DNA from 3 places in the Paracoccus sanguinis genome. Region 2 is predicted to be linked to each of the others. Evidence: riboswitches for the same ligand, from Rfam matches in the RefSeq annotation. Region 2 holds a riboswitch; each other region holds the start of a gene.
What was found. A riboswitch is a leader RNA that binds a small molecule or an ion and turns the genes downstream of it on or off. The one in region 2 is predicted to bind cobalamin.
Positions count from the first base shown of each region.

Region 1: linked by a shared signal. The riboswitch ahead of HGN31_RS15790 (DUF1636 family protein) and the one ahead of HGN31_RS10775 (TonB-dependent receptor plug domain-containing protein) in region 2 are both predicted to bind cobalamin.
Region 3: linked by a shared signal. The riboswitch ahead of HGN31_RS15850 (energy-coupling factor ABC transporter permease) and the one ahead of HGN31_RS10775 (TonB-dependent receptor plug domain-containing protein) in region 2 are both predicted to bind cobalamin.

Region 1 covers NZ_CP051543.1:80,093-85,712, reverse strand. Annotated here, with positions in the region: gene cobN (cobaltochelatase subunit CobN) at 1-871, opposite strand, end outside; gene cobW (cobalamin biosynthesis protein CobW) at 878-1,912, opposite strand; gene HGN31_RS15790 (DUF1636 family protein) at 1,916-2,272, opposite strand; cobalamin riboswitch at 2,365-2,601, opposite strand; gene cobO (cob(I)yrinic acid a,c-diamide adenosyltransferase) at 2,644-3,285, shown strand; gene HGN31_RS15780 (cobyric acid synthase) at 3,290-4,735, shown strand; gene cobD (threonine-phosphate decarboxylase CobD) at 4,732-5,620, opposite strand, start outside.
Region 2 covers NZ_CP051542.1:2,256,056-2,261,675, reverse strand. Annotated here, with positions in the region: gene HGN31_RS10780 (acyl-CoA synthetase) at 1-929, shown strand, start outside; cobalamin riboswitch at 1,110-1,309, shown strand; gene HGN31_RS10775 (TonB-dependent receptor plug domain-containing protein) at 1,438-3,357, shown strand; gene HGN31_RS10770 (ABC transporter substrate-binding protein) at 3,453-4,310, shown strand; gene HGN31_RS10765 (FecCD family ABC transporter permease) at 4,307-5,293, shown strand; gene HGN31_RS10760 (ABC transporter ATP-binding protein) at 5,290-5,620, shown strand, end outside.
Region 3 covers NZ_CP051543.1:92,225-97,844, forward strand. Annotated here, with positions in the region: gene cbiE (precorrin-6y C5,15-methyltransferase (decarboxylating) subunit CbiE) at 1-1,022, shown strand, start outside; gene HGN31_RS15835 (cobalamin biosynthesis protein) at 1,019-1,393, shown strand; gene cobM (precorrin-4 C(11)-methyltransferase) at 1,390-2,163, shown strand; gene HGN31_RS15845 (cobyrinic acid a,c-diamide synthase CobB) at 2,160-3,491, shown strand; cobalamin riboswitch at 3,568-3,784, shown strand; gene HGN31_RS15850 (energy-coupling factor ABC transporter permease) at 3,818-4,486, shown strand; gene cobF (precorrin-6A synthase (deacetylating)) at 4,550-5,308, shown strand; gene HGN31_RS15860 (propanediol utilization protein) at 5,410-5,620, shown strand, end outside.

The DNA of each region.
Region 1 (5,620 bases), on a different replicon from region 2:
GGCGCCGCGCGGTCGAGAGCGCGACCTGGAACACCGGGCAGTCGGCGGGGTCGAAGGGCGCCTCGCCCGCGTCCGAGCGGGCGGAAAAGGCGGTGGCGTTGACGATGGCGGGCGGGTTGGCCGCGGCCAGTATCGGGCGCAGCCACGCGGCGAAGCCCGGCGCCTTGAGCGAGGCGGCGAAGACGCCGATCGCCGCCAGCCCCGAAGCGCGCAGGGCGCGGATCAGCGCATCGACCGGGACGGTGTCGGCGGCGGTGAGGTAGCTGCGGTAGAAGCAGACGAGCACCACCCGGCCCGGCGGCAGCTCGCCCACCACGCCCAGATCGGGGTCGTAAAGCCCCATCTCGGGCACCAGCCGCTCGCCCTCGACCGGCGCGGCGTCGAGCCCCGCCGCCCGCGCCAGTTCCGCCAGCGCCGCCTGCGCGGCCACCGCGCCGCCTGCATCACACAGCCTGGCCAGCCGCCGCAGCACCGGGCCGGGCAGGGTCGAGGCCGCCTCGAGCGCCGGGTCGGGCCGCCCGTCGGCGGGCAGCACGGCGAGCGCGATCCCCCGCCGCCGCGCGAGGTCCTGGATCGAGGCGATGCCGTAGGGCCAGTAGGCCGTGCCGCCGATCAGCCGGATCAGGATGGCCTTCGCCCCGGCCAGCGTGCGCTCGACATAGGTATCGACCGACAGCGGGTGGCGCAGGGCCACGATGTTCTGCACCCGCAGCGCGGGCAGGGTGCCGCCCGCCCGCCGCCATCCCGCCGCGAACGCGCCGAGGTCGCTGTCCGAGAACGACAGCACCACGAGGTCGGCCGGGTCCTGCGCCGGATCGAAGGGCGCCTCGGCCTCGTCCAGCCCCCGGCTGTCGCGGAAGACGACGTGCATCCGTGGCTAGCCCACAAGCACCGCGCGGATCGCCGCCGGGTCGATGTGGTCATGCTCGGCGATCACCACCAGCCGCCCCTGCCGGGGTGCCGCGCCCCACGGGCGGTCGAACTGGTGGCGCACCCGCTCGCCCACCGCCTGCACGAGCAGCCGCATGGGCTTGCCCGCGACGGCGACGTGGCCCTTGACGCGCAGCACCTGCTGCTCGCGCGCCAGACGCTCGATGCGGGCGGCGAGAAGGGCGGGGTCGGCGATCTCGGGCAGGTCGATCACCACGCTGTCGAAGTCGTCGTGCTCGTGGTCGTCGGCGCCGTCGTGGTGGCTGGGCCGGGCGGCGAGGTCATCCTCGGCCGCGGCATCCAGCCCCAGGACGACGCGCGGGTCCACCGCCCCCTCGACCACCGGGAGGATCGGCAGGCGGCGCGGGTTCTCGGCCTCGATCGCCGCGCGCGCGGCCTCGACCCCCGCAGGGCCGGCCAGGTCGGCCTTGGTCAGCAGGATCAGGTCGGCGCAGGCGATCTGGTCCTCGAACACCTCGGCCAGCGGGGTGTCGTGGTCGAGGCTGTCGTCGGCCGCCCGCTGCGCCGCCACCGCCGCGAGGTTGGGGGCAAAGCGCCCCGCCGCCACCGCCTCGGCATCGGCGAGCGCGATCACCCCGTCCACGGTGATCCGCGACCGGATCGCCGGCCAGTCGAACGCCTTGAGCAGCGGCTTCGGCAGCGCGAGGCCCGAGGTCTCGATCAGGATGTGGTCGGGGCGCTGCGGCATCGCCATCAGCGCCTCGATCGTCGGGATGAAGTCGTCGGCGACCGTGCAGCAGATGCAGCCGTTGGCCAGCTCGACGATGTTCTCGGCCGGGCAGTTGGCGTCGGCGCAGGATTTCAGGATCTCGCCATCGACGCCCACGGTGCCGAACTCGTTGACGAGGATCGCGAGGCGCCGGCCCTGCGGGTTCTGCATCAGGTGGCGGATGAGCGTGGTCTTGCCCGCCCCGAGGAAGCCGGTGATGACGGTGACGGGGATCTTGGTCAGGTCGGACATGGGTCAGCTTTCGATCGGGGGGATGCGGGCAAGGCTCTGCTTGCGGAAGATCACCGGCCGGTCGCGCCACGGCACGAGACCGTCGGGCGTCGCGGCGAAGAGCCCGGCGCCGCGCAGGATCTCGGGTGCGTCGTCGGGGGTCATGCGGCCGTAGACATAGGACCAGCCGCCGGGCTTCGTCAGCGCGACGGAACAGCCGTGATCGCAGGCGGACAGGCACTCGACGGCGCGCAGGGTCACCCCCGCGGGCGCGGGGGACCGGGCGAGGCGGTCGTGCAGGCGCTGGCCGGCGCAGGCCTCGCCCTCGGTCACGGGCTGCCCGGCGCGGCAGGTGGTGCAGACGTGCAGAACCGTGGTCATGGCCTTCTCCCGCAAAAACGAACGGGGTCAGCCTGCAGCATGGGCGCGCGCGTCGGCCCGGATGCCGAAGGTCACGGAACACCCCGTCCGCGCATTCAGTTCAGGCGCTGGCAGGTCTCCCGGCTTGCGGATATCGGGGCAGGCGCGAGGGCCTGACCCGGCGCTCTGCCCGTCTTCCCGAACCTTGCGGCCAGTGACATGCGGCAGACCTTTCCGGTCACGGTCGCGGGGGCGGCTGCGCTTGGGGCGGTGCGGCAGGCGTGCCGCGAACCCTGTCGCATTCCCTTTTCACCTGCCCTAAGACAGGCACCTGCGCCTGCGCACCTAGTCTGCGACCCGGGCCTTGCTGTCAAGAACGAAGGAGGCGCCCGATGCCCGACACCGCCGACACGACCACGCTCGATGCGCCCGACGACCTCGCCCGCCACGCCGGCAAGATGGCGAAGAAGAAGGCCGCCCGCGACCGGATCATGGCCGGGAAGTCGGGCGACAAGGGCCTGCTGATCGTCCACACCGGGTCGGGCAAGGGCAAGTCCTCGGCCGGGTTCGGGATGATCCTGCGCTGCATCGCCCACGGGATGCCCTGCGCCGTGGTGCAGTTCATCAAGGGCGCCTGGGACACGGGCGAGCGGCGGCTGATCGAGGGGCAGTTCGGCCATCTGTGCGCGTTTCACGCCATGGGCGAGGGCTTCACCTGGGAAACGCAGGACAAGGCCCGCGACATCGCCGCCGCCCGCGCCGCGTGGGAGAAAGCGAAAGAGCTGATCCGCAACCCCGCGATCCGCTTCGTCCTGCTGGACGAGATCAACATCGCGCTGCGCTACGACTACCTCGATCTGGACGAGGTGCTGGCCTTCCTGCGCGACGAGCGCCCGCCCCTGACCCACGTCTGCCTGACCGGGCGCAACGCCAGCCCGGCGCTGATCGAGGCGGCCGATCTGGTCACCGAGATGACGCTGGTCAAGCACCCCTTCCGGTCGGGGATCAAGGGCCAGCCCGGCGTCGAGTTCTGACCCCATGCCCGCGCTCATGGTGCAGGGCTGCGGGTCGAACGTCGGCAAGTCGATGCTGGTCGCGGGCCTCTGCCGGGCGGCGCGGCGGCGCGGGCTGACCGTCGCCCCGTTCAAGCCGCAGAACATGTCGAACAACGCCGCCGTGACGGCGGACGGGGGCGAGATCGGGCGCGCGCAGGCCCTGCAGGCGATGGCCTGCGGGCTGGACCCGGTGACCGACATGAACCCGGTGCTGCTGAAGCCCGAGACCGACACCGGCGCGCAGGTCGTCGTGCAGGGGAGGCGCCTGACCACCACCCGCGCCCGCGACTATGCGGCGCTGAAGCCGCGGCTGATGGGCGCGGTGCTGGAGAGTTTCCACCGCCTCGCGGCCGCCCATGACCTCGTGATCGTCGAGGGCGCCGGCAGCCCGGCCGAGGTCAACCTGCGCGCGAACGACATCGCCAACATGGGCTTTGCCCGCGCCGCGGACGTGCCCGTGGTGCTGGTCGGCGACATCGACCGCGGCGGGGTGATCGCGCAGATCGTGGGCACGCAGGCGGTGATCGACCCCGCCGATGCCGCGCTGATCGCGGGGTTTCTGGTCAACAAGTTCCGCGGCGACCCGCGGCTCTTCGACGACGGCTACCGCTTCGTGGCCGAGCGGACCGGCTGGCGCGGCTTCGGCGTCGTGCCGTGGTTTTCGGGCGCGCATCTGCTGCCGGCCGAGGATGCGCTGGACCTCGGCAGCGGGCGGCGCCGGGACGGGGTGACGATCGCCGCGCTGTGCCTGTCGCGGATCGCCAACTTCGACGACCTCGACCCGCTCGGGGCCGAGCCGGGGGTCGATCTGGTGATGGTCGCGCCCGGCCAGCCGATCCCCGGCGACGCGCGGCTGGTGATCCTGCCTGGGACGAAATCGACGCGCGGCGACCTGGCCTTCCTGCGGGATCAGGGCTGGGACGTGGACCTGGCCGCCCATGTCCGGCGCGGCGGCCACGTCCTGGGCATCTGCGGCGGCTACCAGATGCTCGGCGGGCTGATCGCCGACCCCGAGGGGATCGAGGGGGCGGCCGGGCAGACGCCGGGCCTCGGCCTTCTGGACGTTCACACGGTGATGTCGCCCGACAAGCGCCTGAGCCGGGTGACGGGTCAGCACCTCGAAAGCGGCCTGCCGCTGTCGGGGTACGAGATTCACATCGGCCGGACCACCGGCCCCGATTGCGCGCGGCCCTTCGCGCTGGTCGAGGGCCGCCCCGAGGGCGCGCAAAGCGCCTGCGGCCGGATCGGCGGCACCTATCTGCACGGGATGTTCCTGTCGGACGCGTTCCGCGCCGCGTTTCTGGCCCGCCTCGGCATCGCCGCCGCGCCGCGCAGCCACGCGGCGGCGGTCGAGGGGACGCTGGACGCCCTCGCCGATCACCTCGAGGCGCATCTGGACGTGCCGGGGCTGCTCGCGCTCGCCCGCTAGGGGCTGAGCGCGGCGGCGAGGCGGTGCCACTCCGCCTCGGGCCCCGGCAGGCCGAGGCGCAGCAGGCGGTCGGACCAGGGGAAGATCCGGCTCCAGACCCGGTGCCGGGCGAGGCGGTCCTGCGCGGCCCGCGCGTCCGGCGTCTGATAGAGGCGGAAGAGCGTCGTGCCGCCCGCCAGCCGCCACCCCGCCGCAAGCGCGAGGCCATCGGCCCGCGCCGCGTCCTGCGCAAGCTGCTCGCGCATCGCTGCGGCCCAGCGGTCGTCGGAGAGCGCCTGCCGCCCGATCTCGATGGCCGGGCCCGAGACCGGCCACGGCCCGGCCAGCTGCGCCAGCGCGGCGATGTCGGCGGGCGCGCCGAAGGCGAACCCCAGCCGCAGCCCGGCGAGGCCGTAGAACTTGCCGAACGAGCGCAGGATCAGCAGCCTGTCCCGCCCCGCCTGCGGCAGCAGCGACAGCGCGGGCGCGACGTCGGCGAAGCTTTCATCGACCACCAGCAGCCCGACTCTCTGCGCCAGCGCGAGCAACTCGGCCGGTGCATGGGCGCGCCCGTCGGGGTTGTTCGGGTTGACCACCACCGCCAGATCGGCGCCGTGTAGCGCGTCGAGGTCGGTCACGGTCGCCACCGTCCAGCCCGCCCGGTCGAGGCTCGCCGCGTGTTCGTTGTAGGTCGGCCCGAGCACCGCCGCCCGCCCGGGCCGGCGCAGCAGCGGCAGCAGCTGGATCGCCGCCTGTGCCCCGCCGAGCGCGACCCCCGCCGCCGGCGCCGCGACGCCCCAGGCCCGCGCGGCCTGCGCCACCAGCGCCTCTTGCGCCGCGCGGGTCGGCAGGTGGCGCCAGACCTCGGCCTCGAGCGGGGGGAGGGCCCAGGGGCGGCGGTTGATG
Region 2 (5,620 bases):
TGCCGACCGCCATCGCGGCGCTGATGCAGCGCAAGGTGGACGCGGACGTCTCGTCGCTCAGGACCGCCATCTCCGGCTCGGCGGCGCTGCCGGTCGAGCTTTACAACCGCTTCAAGGCCGCGACCGGGGTCGAGATCGCCGAGGGCTACGGGCTGACCGAGGCGACCTGCCTCGTGTCCTGCAACCCGGTCGACGGGCTGAAGAAGGTCGGCTCGGTCGGGATCCCCCTGCCCTACACCCATGTCCGCATCCTGCGCAGCACGCAGGCGGGCTATGAGGACTGCGGCACCGACGAGATCGGCGAGATCTGCGTGGCCAACCCCGGCGTCATCGAGGGCTCGACCTACACCGAGACCGACAAGAACCGCGACCTCTTCGCCGAGGGGCGGTTCCTGCGGACGGGCGACCTCGGGCGGCTCGATTCGGACGGCTATCTGTGGATCACCGGCCGCGCCAAGGACCTGATCATCCGCGGCGGGCACAACATCGACCCGGCCGAGATCGAGGACGGGCTGATGTCGCACCCCGACGTGGTGGGCGCCGCCGCCATCGGCCAGCCCGACAGCTTCGCGGGCGAGCTGCCCTGCGTCTATGTCCTGCTGCGCGAGGGCGCGACCGCCACCGAAGAGGATCTGGCCGCCCACGCCCGCGCCCATATCCACGAGCGCGCGGCGGTGCCCAAGCACATCGACATCGTGCCCGAGCTGCCGCTGACCGCGGTCGGCAAGGTCTTCAAGCCCGAGCTGCGCCGCCGCGCCATCGCCCGGGTGCTGGACGCGACGCTCGCCGATCTGGGCGGCTCGGTCGCCGAGGTCGTGGACGACCGCAAGCGCGGCCTGACCGCCCGCATCGCCCGCGCCCCCGGCGCCGACGAGGCAGCGATCCGCAAGAAGCTGGGCGAGTTCACCGTCGCCTGGGAATGGGCTTGAGCCTTGGGGGGCGGCGCCTGAGCCGCCCGCCTGCCCTGCCGGCCGCTCGCCGCGCGCTCAGGTGACCTCGGCGGCCTCGCACCGCCTCCGGCTCACCACCCCCCGTGTCCCCCTCGCACCGCCCGCCGCGTCATTCGCCGCCGGGGCGGTGCTCTGCATTGACGCCACCGGCCCCGGCGCGATAGCAGGCCGCGACCGAGTTCCGGCCTCGCCGGATTGAAAGGGAACACGGGGGACGGGCACCTGCCCGCAGCCGTGGCTGCCCCCGCAACTGTGCGCGGATGGCGGCGCCGACACGCCACTGGGGACCGCACCCCCGGGAAGGCCGGCCGCCGCGATGTTCCGCAAGCCAGGAGACCTGCTCGGTCACCACCCTTTTGCCGGCGCGGGGCGTGCGGGCAAAGCGGCCTGCCGCAGCGGTGATCTTTGCTGTCTGCGGGGTCGCACCGATTCCCGGACCACCACCAACCGCGGGCCGACCGCCCGCCCCGTCCACGGGAACAGCCAGATGCCTCACGTCCCTTCTGCCCCCTGCCTGCTCGCCGCCACTGCGCTGCCGCTGATCGTAGCGCTCGCGCTGCCCGCCGCAGGGCACGCCCAGGTCGCTAGCGAGCCCACCCCCGCCGGGGTCACCGCCGTCACCCTCGACCCGGTGGTGATCTCGGGCGGCTTCTCGCCGGTCGAGGCCGACGCCTACGGCCGCGCCGCCACCGTCATCACCGCCGAAGAGCTTGAGCAGCGCGGTACCGCCACGGTGCAGGACGCGCTGCGCGGCCTGCCCGGCGTCTCGATCACCGCGACCGGCGTCTCGGCCGGCAGCATCCGCATCCGCGGCGGCAATCCGAACCACACGCTGGTGCTGATCGACGGCGTGAACGCCGCGGGCGGCGACCAGCCCTATACGTTCAGCGGCCTCGACCTTACCGATGTCGAGCGCATCGAGGTGCTGCGCGGCCCGCAGTCGGTCTATTACGGCTCGGCCGCCGCCTCGGGCGTGGTCAACATCATCACCCGCAAGGCCGACCGCACCGGCGGGCGGGCGATGATCGAGGGCGGCAACGGCGCCGCCGGCGCGCTGAGCTACGCCACCGTCACCGACCGGCTGCGGATGCAGGTGGACGCCGGCTACCGCGAGGACCGCAGCTCCGACGTCTCGAAGGGCGATCCCGGCGACCGCGACGGGCTGCGCCGGGCGACGCTGGCATTCTCGGGCGACTGGCAGGCGACCGACGACCTGAAGCTGGGGTTCGCCACCCGCCACGCCGAGGAGCGCTATTGGTACGACGCCACCAACTTTGCCGCGACCTCGGCCAGGGACTACCTGCGCGACGCCGACTACTGGGCCGACCGGCGCGAGCGGATCAACACCGTCTGGGGTGAGCTTGCGACGCTCGACGGGCGGCTGACCCACCGGCTCTCGTGGCAGGAGACGCGCACCGAGGTCGACAGCCACGACGATTTCCCGGTGGACAGCGAAGGGCGGCGCGAGGCGCTGAAATACCGCGCGACCTACGGTCTCGACGCCGCGGTGGCGGACGCGCGCCAGACGGTGGCGCTGGCCTATGACCACATCAAGGACCGCGCCTCGGGCGGGTCCGACTGGAACCTCGACACCGATTCGGTGGCGCTCGAGTATCGCGGCGCCTTCGACAACGGGCTGGATGTGCAGCTCGGCCTGCGCCGCGACGACAACTCGACCGTGGCCGACCAGACGACCTGGGCGGCCGGCCTGTCGTGGCAGATCGCGGGCACGCCCTACCGGCTGCACGCCTCGGCCGGGACCGGGGTGGTCAACCCGCAGTATTACCAGCTGCTCGGCGGCTACGGCACGGTCGGCAACCCCGATCTCGTGCCCGAGACGAACCGGAGCGTGGACCTCGGGCTGGAATACCGCCTGCCCGACGGGCGCGGCCTGATCGACGTGACCTGGTTCCGCGACCGGCTTGAGAACGCCATCGACTATTCTCGCGTGCCGCTGCCCGACGGCTCGAACTACTTCAACATCGACGGCACCAGCCGCCGCGAGGGGGTCGAGGTCGCCGCCCAGTACGAGGTCACGGACGCGCTGTCGCTGCGCGGCGCCTATACCTATCTCGACGCCCGCAACCCCGACGACAGCCCCGCCACCCGTCGCCCCCGGCATGAGCTGGGGCTGACCGCGACGCTCAAGACCTTCGGCGGGCGCGGCTGGGTGTCGGCGGACCTGCGCCACGTCGCCGACATGACGAGCGAACAGTACTGGGGCACCTACGCCAACGCGCGGATGCCCGATTTCACCGTGGTGAACATGGCGGCGAGCTTTGACCTGACCGACAGCGCGCGGCTGACCGGGCGGATCAACAACCTCTTCGACGCCGAGTATCAGGAGGCGTGGGGCTACACCGCCCCCGGCCGCGCCGCCTGGATCGGCATCGAGCAGCGGTTTTGACCGACCCCCGGCCCGCGCCCGCACCCGACCTTGCCGCGCCGCGCGCGGCGAGGCGCCGGGTGCCCGCGGGCCGTCCGCGGCTGGCCCGGCGTCCCCTGCGGGCACCGCGGCCTCTCGCGTTGCTCGCCGCGCTGCTCGTCCCGGCGCTGGCCGGGGCGGCCCCGGCGGCCCTCCCGCCCCCCGCCACCCCGCCCGCGCGGGTGGTGTCGATGAACCTCTGCACCGACCAGCTCGCCATGCTGCTGGCCGCGCCGGGGCAGCTCGTCTCGGTCAGCCACCTCGCCCGCGATCCGCAGATGTCGGCGATGGTCGCCGAGGCCGCGGCCTATCCGCCGAACCGCGGCCGCGCCGAAGAGGTCTATCTGATGCGCCCCGACCTCGTGCTCGCGGGGACCTATGACGGCCCGCCGGTGGCGATGCTGGCGCGGCTGGGCGTGCCCGTCGTGACCCTCGCCCCGCCGACCTCGCTGGCCGAGACGCGGGCGGCGATCCGCACCATCGGGCAGGCGCTCGGGCGGGCGCCGGCGGCCGAAGCGATGCTGGCGCAGTTCGACGCCCGCCTCGCCCGGCTGGCCCACCCCGCGGGCGAGGGCGCGCCGCTGGCCGCGACCTGGGGGCCGAACGGCTATTCGGCCGGGGCCGAGAGCCTCGCCGGCGACGTGCTCAAGACCGCGGGCTTCGCGCTTCTCTCCGAGCGGTTGGGGATGGCCGGGTCGGGCACCGTCCCGCTCGAGACGCTGGTGCTGGCCGACCCGGCGCTGATCGTGACCGGCCGCCGCTTCCCCGGCGCCTCGCGCGCCGAGGAGACGCTGACCCACCCGGCGCTCACCCACCTGCGCGCCCGCCGGATCGAGATCCCCGACGCCGACTGGGCCTGCGGCATCCCGCAGGTGCTCGACGCGCTGGCCACCCTCGCCGAGGCGCGCGCGGCCCTGCCCGCAGGGCAGCCGTGACCCCGCGCCCCGCCCTGCTGCTCGGCGCGCTGGCGCTTCTGGTCGCGGTGCTGGCGCTCGCCTCGCTGCTGGTCGGGCCGGCGGGGACGCCGCCGGGCGAGAGCCTCGCCGCGCTCGTCTCGGGCGAGGGGCCGCTGGGCCTCGTCATGCGCGAGATCCGGGCGCCGCGGGCGGTGCTGGGGATCATGGTCGGCATCAGCCTCGGCCTGTCGGGGGCGGCGTTGCAGGGGTATCTGCGGAACCCGCTGGCCGAGCCGGGGCTGATCGGCGTCTCGGCCTCGGCGGCGCTGGGGGCGGTGATCGCCATCCAGCTCGGTGCCTCGGCGCTGGGAATGACGGTGCCGCTCGCCGCGCTCGGCGGGGCGCTGGGGGGCGTCGCGCTGATCCTGATGCTGGCCGGACGCGGCGGCGGCAGCTTTGCGCTGATCCTCGGCGGGATCGCCGTCTCGGCGCTGGCCGGGGCGCTGACGGCGCTGGTGCTGAACCTCTCGCCGAACCCGTTTGCGGCCTATGACATCATGTTCTGGACGATGGGCTCGCTCGCCGACCGCAGCTGGGCCCATGTCGCCGCGGCAGCGCCGGTTATGGCGCTCGGCTGGGGGGCGCTGGCGCTGACCGGGCGCGGGCTCGACGCGCTGACCCTGGGCGAGGAGGCCGCGGCCTCGCTGGGCGTGGACCTGGCCCGGCTGCGGCTGGCGGTGGTGCTGGGCACCGCCGCCGCGGTCGGGGCGGCGACGGCAGTGGCAGGCGCGATCGGCTTTGTCGGGCTGGTGGTGCCGCATCTCTTGCGCGGGCTCAGCGGCGGGCTGCCCTCGCGGCTGCTGCCGGCGGCGGCGCTGGGGGGCGCGGCGCTGGTGCTCGCCGCCGACGTGGCGGTGCGGGTGATCCTGCCCGACCAGGACCTGAAGCTCGGGGTGATGATGGCGCTGGTCGGCGCGCCGGTGTTCCTGCACCTCATCCGCCGCACCGAGGCCGGAAAATGAGCCTGACGCTCAGCGCCCTCACCGTCCGCCGGGACGGCTGCCCGGTGGTGGACCGGGTGTCGCTGGCGGTCCCGCCGGGGCAGTTCGTGGGCCTCATCGGCCCGAACGGCGCGGGCAAGTCCACGCTGATGCGCGCCGCGCTGGGGCTGATCGCGGCCGAGGGGACGAGCGACCTCGCCGCCCTGCCCCGCGCCCGGCGCGCCCGACGCGCCGCGTGGCTGCCGCAGACGCGCGAGGTCGCCTGGCCGATCCCGGTCGCGGCGCTGGTGCGGCTGGGCCGTCGCGCCGACCCCGACCGGCGCGCCGATTCCCCGGCGGTGGCCGAGG
Region 3 (5,620 bases), on a different replicon from region 2:
CGGTGCCCTTCGACCTCGGCCCGCTGCTCGCCCGGCGAGGCGAGCGGGTGGCGATGCTCGTCTCGGGCGATCCGTTCTGGTTCGGCGCGGGCGGGTCGGTCGCAGCCCAGCTGTCCCCGGCCGAGTGGGTCGCGCACCCCGTCGCCGGCAGCTTCTCGCTGCTCGCCGCGCGGCTCGGCTGGCGGCTGGAAGAGGTCGCCTGCCTCGGCCTGCACGCCGCCCCGTTCGAGCGGTTGCGCCCGGTGCTCGCGCCGGGGGTGCGGGTGCTCTGCACGCTGCGCGACGGGCCGGCGGTGGGGGCGCTGTCGGCGTGGCTGGGCGCGAACGGCTTCGGTGCCGCGCGGCTGACCGTGGCCGAAGCGCTCGGCGGCCCGCGCGAGCGGCTGCGCGAGGGGGCCGGCTGGCCCGACATCGCCGCGCCGGTGACAGTGGCGATCGACGGCGCGACGCTGCCGCCGGGCGCGGGCCTGCCACGGGCGGCCGGGCTGCCCGACGAGTTCTTCCAGCACGACGGCCAGATCACCAAGGCGCCCGTCCGGGCGGTGACGCTGTCGGCGCTCGCCCCCCGGCCCGGGGCGCTGCTGTGGGATCTGGGCGCGGGGTCCGGCTCGGTCTCGGTCGAATGGTGCCTCGCCGGCGGCCGCGCGGTCGCGGTCGAGGCGCGGGCGGACCGGGCCGCCACCATCGGCGCCAACGCGCGTCACTTCGGCCTCTCGCACCGGATCGAGGCGCGGGCAGAGCGGGCGCTCACGGCCCTCCCCGCCCTGCCCCGCCCCGACGCGGTCTTCGTCGGCGGCGGGGGCGAGGCGGCGCTTTACGACGCGCTCTGGTCGTGCCTGCCGCCCGGAACCCCGGTCGTCGCCAACGGCGTGACGCTCGAGGCCGAGGGCCTGCTGTCGGACCTGCACGCCCGCCACGGCGGCACGCTGCTCAGGATCGAGATCGCCGCCGCCGGCCGGCTGGGGCGGTTTCGCGACTGGCAGGCGGCGCGGCCGGTGGTGCAGTGGCGGGGGCAGCGATGAGGGTCGCCGGGATCGGCTACCGCGACGGCGCCCCGCCCGAGGCGCTGGCGGCGGCGCTGCGCGAGGTGCTGGCCCGCGCCGAGGCCGCGGGCGGCCCGGTCGCGGCGCTCGCCACCCTGCCCGGCAAGGTCGCCGGGCTGCGCGCGCTCGGGCAGGCGCGGGGGCTGCCGGTGCTGGGGGTCGCGGTGGCGGGCGTGCCGACCCCGACCCGCTCACCCCGGATCGAGGCGCTGCACGGCACCGGATCGGTGGCCGAGGCGGCGGCACTTTCCGCGGCAGGACCGGGGGGGCGGATCACCGTGGCGCGGATCATCGCGCCGGGCGGCATGGCGACCTGCGCCATCGCCGAAACCAGGGGACAGGACGCATGACGGTTCATTTCATCGGCGCGGGGCCGGGGGCCCCCGACCTCATCACCCTGCGCGGCCGCGACCTGATCGCCGCCTGCCCGGTCTGCCTCTACGCCGGGTCGCTGGTCCCGCCGGCGCTGCTCGCCCACTGCCCGCCGGGCGCGCGGATCGTGAACACCGCGCCGCTGTCGCTCGACGAGATCATGGCCGAGATCGCCGCCGCCCACGCGGCCGGGCTGGACGTGGCGCGGCTGCACTCGGGCGACCTGTCGATCTGGTCGGCGATGGGCGAGCAACTCCGCCGGCTGCGGGCGCTCGGCATCCCCTTCGACGTGACGCCGGGGGTGCCGTCGTTCGCCGCCGCCGCCGCGGTGCTCGAGGCCGAGCTGACCCTGCCGGGCGTCGCGCAATCGGTGGTGCTGACCCGCACCTCGGGCCGCGCCTCGGCCATGCCCGCGGCCGAAACGCTCGAGAACTTCGCCCGCACCGGGGCGACGCTGGCCATCCACCTGTCGGTGCAGGTGTTGGACGAGGTCGTGGCCCGGCTGACGCCCTTCTACGGCGCCGACTGCCCGGTGGCGGTGGTGTTCCGCGCGAGCTGGCCCGACCAGCAGGTAATGCGCGCGACGCTCGGCACGCTCGATCCGGCCATCGGGCGGGGCGAACGCACCGCGCTGATCCTCGTCGGCCCCGCGCTCGGGGCCGAGGGGTTCGACGAGAGCCGCCTTTACGCCGGAGACTACGACCGCCGCTATCGCCCGGTCGGCCCCGCGCCGCGGTTCCCCGAATGACTCCGCCCGGGCTGCTGGTCGCGGCCGCCGGATCGGGCAGCGGCAAGACCACGGTGACGCTGGGGCTGATCGCGGCGCTGCGGGCCGAGGGCGTGGCGGTGCAGCCCTTCAAGTGCGGGCCGGATTACATCGACCCGGCCTTTCACGCGGCCGCGGCGGGGCGGGTGTCGCTCAACCTCGACAGCTGGGCGATGGGGCCGGGGCGGATCGGCGCGTTGGTCGGGGCGGCGCGCGGGGCCGATCTGGTGATCGCCGAGGGGGCGATGGGGCTTTTCGACGGCGTGGCCCGGCCGGGCGCGGCGGGGACCGGGGCCAGCGCCGACATCGCCGCGCTGACCGGCTGGCCGGTGGTGGCGGTGATCGACTGCGCGGGGCAGGCGCAGACGGCGGCGGCGGTGGGGCTGGGGCTCGCCCGCTTCCGCGCCGACGTGACGCTGGCGGGGGTGATCCTGAACCGCGTCGCCTCGGCCCGGCACGAGGCGCTGGTGCGGGCGGGCTTCGCCAGCGCCGGCATCCCGGTGCTGGGCGCCCTGCCGCGCCGCCCCGACGTGACGCTGCCCGCGCGGCACCTGGGGCTGGTGCAGGCCGAGGAGCTGCCGCGCCTCGACGCAACGCTGGCGGCGCTCGGCGCCTTCGTCGCGGCGCATTGCGACCTCGCCGCGCTGCGGGCGCTGGCCCGCGCGGGGGCGCCGACCTCGGGCGGCCCGCCCGTGCCCCCGCCGGGTGAGCGGATCGCGCTGGCGCGGGATGCGGCGTTCTCGTTCATCTATCCGCATCTGCTCGCCGACTGGCGGGCCGCGGGGGCGACGATCCTGCCGTTCTCGCCCCTGCAGGACGAGAGCCCCGACCCCAGCGCGACCGTCTGCTGGCTGCCCGGCGGCTACCCCGAGCTGCACGCGGGCGCCCTCGCCGCCGCCGAGGGGTTCCGCGCCGGGCTCGCCGCCTTCGCCCGGACCCGGCCGGTGCATGGTGAGTGCGGCGGCTACATGGCGCTGGGGGCGGGGCTCGTGGCCGCGGACGGGACGCGGCACCAGATGGCCGGGCTGCTGGGGCTCGAGACCAGCTTCGCCGCCCGGCGGATGCACCTCGGCTACCGGCTGGCGCGGCCCCTGCACCCGCTGCCGGGCCTCGGCCGCGCGCGCGCCCTGCGCGGGCACGAGTTCCACTATGCCACGATCCTGTCGCAGCCCGACCCGCCGCTGGCGTCGGTCGAGGATGCGACCGGCGCCGCGGTGGGCGAGACGGGCTCATGCCGGGGGACCGGGAACGCGAGGGTCAGCGGCAGCTTCTTCCACCTGATCGACCTCGGCGCGGGCCCGGCCGGCTGAGCGGCACCCCTCGCGGGAACGGCCCGATGTCGCGGCGGGCCGGGCGATTTCCGCTTGCCTGCCCGCGCCGATCGGCCGATGAGTGGCCCCACAAGGTGCCCCGCGGCCGAACGCGCCAAGGGGCTGAAACGGGAATGGGGAAGGGCAGACCAAGTTGCGGTGCCCCGACCCCAGCCGCCCCCGCGACTGTCAGCGGTGAGCGTCCTTTCAACAGCCACTGGCCCCCGGGCCGGGAAGGCGAAGGGACGCATCGACCCGCCAGCCAGGAGACCGGCCTTGTGCGACGACAACCCAACCTCCGTCGGGTGTGACGGAAAGGAGCACATATGCATATCGAACCGGGCCTGGTCGATCCCAGCAAGATCGCCCTGAGCTATGCCACCGCCGCCGCTGCCGGCGCCACCGGCCTCTACTTCGCCGGGCAGGCGCTGACCGAGCGCGGCCTGCCGTCGCTGGTCCTGCGCAGCCTGACCGCGACCGTTCTGACCTTCGTCTTCTTCGAGGTGCTGCCGCACGTCCCCGTCGGCGTCTCCGAGGTGCATCTCATCCTCGGCTCGACGCTGTTCCTGCTGCTCGGGGCCGGGCCCTCGGCCATCGGGCTGGCGCTGGGGCTGCTGATCCAGGGGCTGTTCTTCGCCCCCTCGGACCTGCCGCAATACGGCATGAACCTGACCACGCTGCTGGTGCCCCTCTTCGCGCTGCACGAGGTCGCGCGCCGCGTGATCGCTCCGGGCACGCCCTACGTGGACCTGCGCTATGCCCAGGTCATGCAGATGTCGCTGATCTATCAGGGCGGCATCGTGGCCTGGGTCGCGTTCTGGGCGCTCTACGGGCAGGGGTTCGGCGCCACCGCCGCCATCGCCTCGTTCGGGCTCGCCTACATGAGCGTCGTGCTGCTTGAGCCGCTGGTCGATCTGGCCGTCCTCGCCGCCGCCAAGGCGCTGCGCGGCCGGCTGCCCGAGGCGCTCGTCGCACGCCGCCTCTACGCCGCCTGACCCTGACCGCATCGCCGGGCGCGCCCCTTCGCGGCGGCGCCCGGTCCCTGACGGGGACCCCGCATGATCCAGCTTTCGCTCATCGGGATCGGCACGGGCAATCCCGACCACGTCACGCGCGAGGCGCAAGCGGCGATGGACGCGGCCGACCTGATCCTCATCCCGCTGAAGGGCGAGGACAAGGCCGACCTCGCCGGACTGCGGCTGCGGATCTGCCGGACCTGCGTCACCAACCCCACCACCCGGATCGAAACGTTCGACCTGCCGGTCCGCGATCCGGCCAACCCCGATTATCTCGCCCGGGTGAGCGACTGGCACGACGCCATCGCCGCCCGGTGGGAGGACGCGATCCGCGCCCATCTGACCCGCGGCGGCGGCCCCCGGGTGGCGCTGCTCGTGTGGGGCGACCCGTCGCTCTACGACAGCAGCCTGCGCATCGCCGCGCGGGTCGGGCAGAGGCTGCCGCTGGCGCTGACCGTCATCCCCGGCATCACCGCCATCCAGATGCTGTGCGCGGCCCATGCCATTCCGCTGAACGACCTCGGCGCGCCCGTCACCATCACCACCGGCCGGGCGCTGCGCCGGGACGGCTGGCCCGCGGGGGCCTCGACCGTCGTGGTCATGCTCGACGCGGGCGGGGCGTTCGCGGCGCTCGATCCGGCGGGGGTGACGATCTGGTGGGGGGCCTATGTCGGCATGGCCGAACAGATCCTGCGCGCCGGCCCGCTGGCCGAGGTGCAGGACGAGATATTGGCCACCCGCGCCGCCGCTCGCGCCGCGCAGGGGTGGATCATGGACATCTATCTGCTGCGCCGGGGCTGAGGATGGGCGGAATCGAGGGGGTGAGGGTGTGTGACACGGTGACGTTTGCCGCGCCGTCGCGGCCGCCCGCATCTCCCCCGGCGCGGCCCTGCGGCTGAGCCATGGTCTTCGTCGCGGGACATCTCGGTGAGTGGCTTCAGGGCCTTTGCGGGCCCGAGGGGCGGGTCGCGCTGGTGACGCTCGCCTGTCCGATGGCCGGCGTGCACGCCACGTGGCGCCCGGCCCGCGATCTGCGGATCGAGCAGAACGCCCCCCTGCTGGACGCGCCGCGGTGCCGCGCGTTCCTTGCGGCGCTCGGGCGGCCGACTAGGG